2 regions of the Peribacillus sp. 05N428 genome follow, and region 1 is predicted to be linked to the other one. Evidence: riboswitches for the same ligand, from Rfam matches in the RefSeq annotation. Region 1 holds a riboswitch; the other holds the start of a gene.
What was found. Region 1 has a riboswitch for preQ1 ahead of AC1DIV_RS11920 (QueT transporter family protein). Riboswitches for the same ligand answer to the same signal wherever they lie in the genome.
Positions count from the first base shown of each region.

Region 2: linked by a shared signal. The riboswitch ahead of queF (preQ(1) synthase) and the one ahead of AC1DIV_RS11920 (QueT transporter family protein) in region 1 are both predicted to bind preQ1.

Region 1 is NZ_JBFTMS010000010.1:50,992-55,208, reverse strand. Features, by position in the region: gene AC1DIV_RS11930 (CBS domain-containing protein) at 58-870, opposite strand; gene AC1DIV_RS11925 (YbaK/EbsC family protein) at 977-1,498, opposite strand; PreQ1 riboswitch class I at 1,671-1,715, shown strand; gene AC1DIV_RS11920 (QueT transporter family protein) at 1,722-2,207, shown strand; gene AC1DIV_RS11915 (TVP38/TMEM64 family protein) at 2,331-2,987, shown strand; gene AC1DIV_RS11910 (PAS domain-containing sensor histidine kinase) at 3,104-4,217, shown strand, end outside.
Region 2 is NZ_JBFTMS010000010.1:156,378-160,594, forward strand. Features, by position in the region: gene AC1DIV_RS12420 (YfmQ family protein) at 192-641, shown strand; gene AC1DIV_RS12425 (BA3454 family stress response protein) at 1,128-1,418, opposite strand; gene AC1DIV_RS12430 (EamA family transporter) at 1,513-2,349, opposite strand; PreQ1 riboswitch class I at 2,501-2,546, shown strand; gene queF (preQ(1) synthase) at 2,651-3,151, shown strand; gene AC1DIV_RS12440 (aspartate kinase) at 3,354-4,217, shown strand, end outside.

The sequences.
Region 1 (4,217 bases):
GGCAGTTTTTTTCTATCTGGATGCGCAAAAAAAAGAACCAGCATGATTAGCCGGATCTTATTTTTCATAAGGATAGGATTCAGAGATTTCGAGCAGTCGGCCGCAGGACTCGACAACCTCGATGATTTCCATCCATGACATGTCCAGACCCAGTTCATTAGCATGGGAAATCTTATCCCGTAATTTTCGGATGGCATTCGCATCCTTCTTCCCTTTACTTTTCGAAGGGATTTGGAAGAAGTGCCTCAATTCTTTATCTTTATGTATAATATCGAATTTATCACTGATTTGCAGGCACTCTATTATATTGATATCCTCATTTTTATCGATTCTCCTTTTATATAATTCAGTTGCCTTTTCTAAACGGTCTTCGCTGATCATTGGATACCAGCTGCCATCGCCGAATCTATCCAGGATGATATCGCTCATCCTCATTTCCAATAAGGTAATATATCCGAATATCAGCATCCTGATCGGAGGCTTTTGGAGGTCGGCATGGGTAATCAACATTTTAATTGAATTATTCTCTAATACGAACACCCTTGTCTTATTCTTAAAAATATGGAGAAGCTGGATCAAAGGGGTTGAATTCGAAACCATTTCCCTTGGTGAGAAGTTTCTCATATATTCAGAAATACTTCCTTCACCTAGTTCTTGCCTTTCGATATATCCGATGATTTCCCCTTGATCTTGGACTGCCAATATATCAAAATTCTTTTTTTTCATTGCTTTCTGGATATCCAGCGCCAGATCGTTTTTATGGCAAAACTCAAGCTCCTGGGCAATGCTCTTAACCGTTATATTTTCTTCATAAAGAGTTTTAAGACTCAGATAGCTGCTATTGCTTTTTCTTTCGCTTCCATTTAACATCTTTCACCCTCCGATCAGGAACACTTTCTGCCCGTTTTCCGCTTTAATAAAAGAAATGCATGAGGCCCCCGCAAATAAAGTTCACTGTAGTGGATTCCATCCCATTTCAAATGCCATCAACTGCATTTCCTGCCGCCGTATCCACATTCCGCTTTTCTTCCCACCCCTTACAAACATCTACCCAATCCTTGGCACCTGAATATTCAAACAATTCAGCGAGTGTAAGTTCTATTGCAGAGTTTGAACTGCCGCAAGCCGGAAACAATGACTCGAAGCGTTTCATCGATACATCAAGAAAAACAGCTAAATCGTTTGCCAGGCCAAACGGGCAAACGCCTCCGATTGCATGGCCGGTCTGTGCAAGCACTTCATCAGGTGAAAGCATTCGTGCCTTGAAACCGAACGTCTGACGAAATTTCTTATTATCCACTTTCGCGTCCCCTGCGGCAACGACCAAAATCGCGTGTTCACCTTCCCCTTTAAAGGAAAGGGTCTTGGCAATCCGCGCTGGGATAACACCGATGGTTTCCGCTGCCTCAATCACCGTTGCACTAGATGTTTCGAACTCCTTTACGTCGCCTTCCCGATTCCATTGTTTAAAATGGCTTTTGACACTTTCGATCGACATATTAATATTCACTCCTTTTTATGTACATATTGAAATAATATCATCCTTCATTGCAATAATTCAAAATCCAATTGTGCTGCTTCATCTGATTGGAAACCTATAAATTAAAACCATTCTTTACAAATTGACGAAACAAGCTTACATGGGATACTATTAATCATCGGGTAAACGCCTGCACGTGGTTCGTAACCATCCCACGATAAAAAACTAGGGAGAGAGTAAAATGAATGTTCGTACACTCGTGATAAACGGGTTATTGGCTGCCTTGTATGTGGCGGTCTCATTGGTGTTTAAACCAATAGCTTTTGAGATGTTCCAATTCCGTGTACCGGAAATGTTGAATCATCTGATTGTATTCAATAAAAAATATATCTACGGTATCGTTGGAGGAGTCTTCATATCGAATCTGCTCTTTTCGCCGATGGTGCCATATGATTTGATTTTTGGGGTGGGGCAATCCCTGCTCGCCTTATTGCTTGTCATTTATGTTTCTCGTTTCATAAAAGGCATTAAAGGACGTATGATCGCTACGATTATCTTTTTCACGTTCACAATGTTTTTAATTGCAATTGAACTGAACCTTGCCTTTGGCTTGCCATTCTGGCTAAGCTGGATGACTACAGCTGTCGGTGAGTTCGTTGTCCTTTTGATTGGAGCGCCAATCATTTATGGAATGAACAAAAGAATTCAGTTTGAAAAGTGGCTTTAAAAGGAATCTTCGCGCCGTTAAGCCACTATAATGGAAAAGAGCTGTCTGCATGATGCGGCAGCTCTTTTTTTTCACCATTGAACTCGAAAATGATAAACTATTAGTAAGAATGGTGGTGGCCCTTTGAAAAAAGTCCTGACCATAATCGGTCTACTTGTAATCGCAATTTTTATATACTCTAATGCAGAACTGTTCACTTTGGTTTGGAAAAGTGATTTGGATTCTGTTATTGGCATATTGAAGGAAAATCTTTTGCTTACATTTATTGTGACATTCGTATTGATGTTTGTACAAAATTCTTTTACAATCATCCCCTTAATTTTGCTCCTGACCATCAATGTCACGATATTCGGATTCATATATGGCTATCTATGGAGTTGGTTTACAAGTGTTGTTGCCTCAGGATTCATTTTTTATGCAGCCAGAAACTGGTTTCAGGAGCTTCTTTTAAAGAAGATTGGTGAAAAATGGCAAGAATCTGTAGTGGAGCATGGCTTCATGTACGTGTTTACAGGCAGGATTTTCCCGCTTATCCCAACAAGCTTAATTAACTTGGCAGCTGGAGTCAGCACCATCACTTTCAAAGACTTTTTATTGGCGACGGCACTTGGCAACCTTATATACTTTTTCTTCCTATCACTGATTCCCTATGGACTGCTATCTGTTGAAATGAACCAATATACGCTAGCTGCGCTTGCACTCCTCTTCTTACTATTCTTCATGATCTATAAGCGTGCAAAAAAGAAGAAGAAACTAACCCTCTTCAGAAAAAACAGGTGACCACATTGGCCCCTGTTTTTTTATTTAGAGATTCTGCATATATTTTTTTCCGATAGTTTGTTAAAATGTGTATGTAATTTTACCTTTGAAATGTCTTAAAATCAGGGAGAATCTCCATGTCCAAACGCTCCATCTTAGCAATATATATCCTATCCGGGATTCTTACATTAGTCGTATTCGACTATTTTTTAACTACAAATATCCATAATAAAGAAGTCTTCATTCAACTCCAAAGGGCGGAAGGCATTGTTTTCCTTTTATCAATAGGCTTAATTCTATATCTTTATTTAGCTAAAAAAGAAGAATTCAAACGATTAAAAGAAGCGGAACAACGTCGGCGCACACTCATCAATTCAATGGTGGATTTCGTTAATTTCAAGGATGGGGATGGCCGATGGCTTGAATCCAATACCTTCGGGCTGCAATTATTTCAATTGGAGCATGTAGATTATAAGGGAAAAAGAGATAGCGAGCTCGCGGAATACTCCGAATTTTATAAAGAATCTTTGATCTACTGTGAAGTTTCCGATGAAGAAACGTGGGTAAAGGGGGAAATTACTAGGTGCGAGGAAATCATCCCTCTTCCCGATGGCAATCACAAGACCTTTGATACGATTAAAGTTCCCCTGTTCAATGAAGATGGTTCTCGTAAAGGCTTAGTCGTCATTGGCAGGGATATATCTGAAAGAGTTGTCGCGGAGAATCAATTATTCGATAGCGAACAACGCTATAAATCATTGTTTGAACACAACCCTTATCCGATGCTGATGCTTGATTTAAATGGAATGATCACGACCGTGAATCCAAGGTTTGAAACGGTAACAGGCTTTCAACAGGAAGAAATACATGGCGCCTCATTCATTAATTTGAATTTTTCAGCAGAAGACGCGGAATTGATCCGTACATCATGCCAATATGTCATGGAAAACCAAAAGGGGATCAAAAAAGGGAAAGATATAGAATTCCTGACGAAGTACGGGAAGTCCATCTTACTTTCTTGTACGTTTGTCCCGATGATGGTTGGCGAGGATTTAGTCGGAATCATTACTTATGCTAAAGAAGTCACTCAAATTCGAGAAACCGAAGCACGCTTAAGAAGAACCGAAAAATTATCGATAGTCGGCGAACTTGCCGCAAGTGTAGCCCACGAGGTACGAAATCCGCTGACTTCTTTAAAAGGTTTCGTCCAGCTGCTTAAAAAGAGCGACCATCCCTATGAACATTACTACA
Region 2 (4,217 bases), 110 kb from region 1:
TTAGTATACACTTTTAAATAATAGTTTGATTATCTAATGCCCTTCTTCGAGAACCCGTTAGTTTAAGTACAGCGGTATAACTAATGTGAAACGTTAATAGAACGGACACATCTACTAAGAAAAACGGTCAGCCCCTTTTGATATAATAAGTGATATAAGAATTAATTTATAAATGTAGCGGAGATGATGAATTGACTTTGCCGGTTTTGATTTTGACAATTATCTTAAGTTTGTTAAAAATATTGGTTTCCTGTCTTCCAACCGATGCAGTTAATTGGATTATCAGCAAATTTAAAATACACGCAGAAATTAGTGGCGGGAATGCGATCGTAACCTTTGACGGAAAACGTTTAGAAGGTGAAGAAAAAATTCAAGTTATTAATTATTTTAATAAAGCTAGGTTTTTGAAGAAAAATCATATATTCCCAGGGAACGAGCAATTGTTTTTACATCCAGAGAACAGCGGGACTCCATTGGTCATTGATACTAAAAGAGGCAAAAAGGATGTTAGGTTATTTGTATATATTTACAGCGACCGTGTGGATGTAGTTAAACAGTACAGGAAGAAGCTCATTTCTTATAGTCTGTTTTCCGATAGCCTCCAAGAACGTTCCATGCCATTAATAAGAAATTTAGTTTAATAGAACATTAAAAAGACGGTCCTTAAAAGACCGTCTTTGAGTTTGCAAACAAAAGGGTTCTAACTAAAATTTAAAACAAAGTTGATTGGAACGGAAGATGCGAGACTCCTGCGGGAAAAGCGAGTCCAAGGGAGACCCCGCAGGCGCAAAGGCACCGAGGAGGCTCCTGACCGCCCGCGGAAAGCGAGTGCCTGGAGTGGAAATTAACGGTTAAATTGTCTACAGCTGAGACGCGCCTTTAAAAGACCGTCTTTTTAAAAGACTTTTATTATATAATCCCATTTCAATTGGGAATTTTTTCATAATAAAAAATTCTAGTACACAAACTGACATCTTAATTTTAGTGTCTTTTGAATAATAATAATTAAAAGTGTTTTTAAGCAGGAGGGAATTGCTGCAAGAGGGTCGTTAATCGTGCATATGAAAAGTATTTTGAATAGTATTTAAGGTAAAAAAAAGCAGGTATCTATTGCGATGCCTGCTTTTTTATGCTTTCCATTGTTTTTCAACTTGATGAAGGGCTTGTTGTAAAATTACTTCATGATCAGTACCCGGTTTAGTTAGGACGTTAGTTTGATAAGATTTTCCTTGGAAATCAACTGTTACTGTAACTTTTACCATTATGCATCTTTCCTTTCCTGATTCAGAATTAAATGAGGTGGTTGTACCTATTTCTTTTATACCCGTGGCAGAAGGATAATCAAACATTTCAAAAGCAGTAAAATCGAGAAAGTTAATATTCAAAATTATCTGATATTTTTCAGGAGGTGTCAACACTTTTTTTTTTGACCTACTCTATTTTCCGGTTAAATAAAAAACGACCTGGCTTAAATACATGACAGCCAGGTCGTTTTTATTATACGAACTATATTTATATTTTAGTTAAAATAATACCGATTAATGCCGCTAGAACACCGGCAATTTGATAGGTTTTTAGTTTTTCCTTGAATATATAACATCCAGCGAATACGACAACCAAACAGTTCAGGCTGACGACAGGGAAAATGATGCTTGCGATGCCGGTGTTCAACGCAAAGAAATAACATCCATAGCCTATCATGCTTAAAAAGCCTACTAAGGAACCGATTTTGACTTCCTTTAGCTTGATTTTTTCTTTTTTAAAGGCTAGAGCCGAAAGAAGATAAAGCATTCCGCCTCCATACATTGATACAAGGATATCAAGGGAGTTTAAATGAAGACGTGTTGATGTCGTCATAAGAATGCCGAGCACACCAAAAGATAAGATGGAGAGTAATGTGTGCATCATCCATGGGACATATTGATGATTACCTTTTGCATTAGGTGTATATTGGATGACTAATGTAGCGATAAACATGCAGGCGATTCCACTCCACTGCAAGGAAGAAATATGTTCGTGAAAAATTAAAGCTGCACAGAGAATGGGGAATATGGCATTCGCTGCGATTAATGGAGATGTCAAGCTTGCCGGACCCTTTTCAAAGGCGCTTGCCATCTGGATGTTACCATTGGCGTTCAGTACACCAATTGCTGCACCAAGCATGATGGACAGCCATTTCATCTGCAAACCATCCATTAATACTCCATAAACAATGGACAAAATAAATGCTGAAAAATAAAAGAAAAATTGGATATGTATCTTGGAATACCCTTTTCCGCTGCTCCATTTAAAAATGCTGTTATTGATTCCGAAGCATAAACTCGTGATGAGTGCTGCAAAAATCCACATTGACTTAATCTCTTCCTTCGTGTAGGATAAACTTCTTCTACATTTTAAGCTGAATGCCATCAAGAATCAAACCAAATTTAAAATGTATGATTGACAGATTAGATTATTTTTTCTATATTTACTATGACAATTTTAAAATATTTCCCGATATACGGGAGAGGTTCATAGCATCACCCTCTTAAAAAAACTATGGCTTTGATATTTTTCGCGAATCAACCATATCTTTGAGGAGATATGGTTTTTGTTATATAGAGGCCCATTTTATGAATCTCCCTGAAATGTGGGATTAGGAGGACTTTTCATGTCTGGAAGAAAAGAAGAAGAATTAAAAAAAGATATCACACTGCTTGGGAATCAAGGAACAAAATATACATTCGACTATGCTCCTGAAATCCTTGAATCATTCGATAACAAGCATCCGAACCGGGATTATTTCGTCAAATTCAATTGCCCGGAATTCACTAGTTTATGTCCGATCACGGGCCAGCCGGACTTTGCTACCATTTACATCAGCTATATTCCCAGTGTGAAAATGGTGGAAAGCAAGTCTTTGAAACTTTATTTATTCAGCTTCCGCAATCATGGTGATTTCCATGAAGACTGCATGAACATCATCATGAATGATTTAATCGAATTGATGGACCCTAAATATATTGAAGTATGGGGCAAGTTTACACCAAGGGGCGGAATTTCCATCGACCCTTACACGAATTATGGGAAACCAGGTACGAAGTATGAGGAAATGGCGAATTACCGCTTGATGAATCATGACTTATACCCGGAAACCGTGGATAATCGCTAAAGAATGGAGAGACAATGGGCATATGCCCGTTGTCTTTTTTTTAGTTATAGCTAATTTCGATCAGTGGTTCTGTCATTCTGTCCTTTTTAAAAGTACAAATGTCCTCCTATAATGGAATTTCCACTTGATTGTTTCGAGAAAAAGCGTAATAATAGGGAGAGTTAATTTTGACAGAATATTTACGAAAATAGGGGATGTCGAGATGAAAGTTGCAAAGTTTGGTGGAAGTTCACTTGCGTCAGGTGAACAGTTGAGGAAGGTATTCGAAATTGTTGTTTCTGATCCAGAGAGGAAGATTGTGGTCGTTTCCGCTCCAGGAAAACGCAATTCCGATGATATAAAGGTAACGGATTTATTGATTGAAGCTGCGGAACAGCAGCTGCGCGGGGATAACGGAGAGCATTTGATAGAAGATGTTGTATCCCGCTATGCGAGCATTGCTGCAGAGTTGGATATATCCGAGAGTGTCATCACAGGGATTCATGAAAATTTAATGGCACTGCTGCATGCAGATCAATCTAACCCGAAGCGCTATCTGGATGCCTTGAAGGCCGGTGGCGAGGATAATAATGCGAAGCTGGTCGCAGGTTATTTCCAAAGCCTTGGAGTGGAGGCGCAGTATATCAATCCGAAGAAGGCAGGCTTGATCGTAACGGATGAAGGTGGATTTACCAGGGTGCTGCCAGAGTCTTATGATCGGTTATATGCTCTGCGTGATGAGCCAGGAATCGTTGTATTTCCAGGATTCTTCGGATATACGTTAGATGGTGATGTGTTAACCTTCTCAAGAAGCGGTTCCGATATTACGGGTTCGATTCTTGCTAATGGGGTCAAGGCTGATTTGTATGAGAACTTTACGGACGTGGATGCCGTTTATGCGGTGAATCCAAATGTGGTTTCCAATCCGAAGGGAATCCGGGAACTAACCTATCGTGAGATGCGTGAGCTTTCTTATGCAGGTTTCTCGGTATTTCATGATGAGGCGCTGATTCCTGCATTCCGTGCGGGAATACCTGTCCATATCCAGAATACGAACAATCCGGCGGCACAAGGGACCCGCATTGTG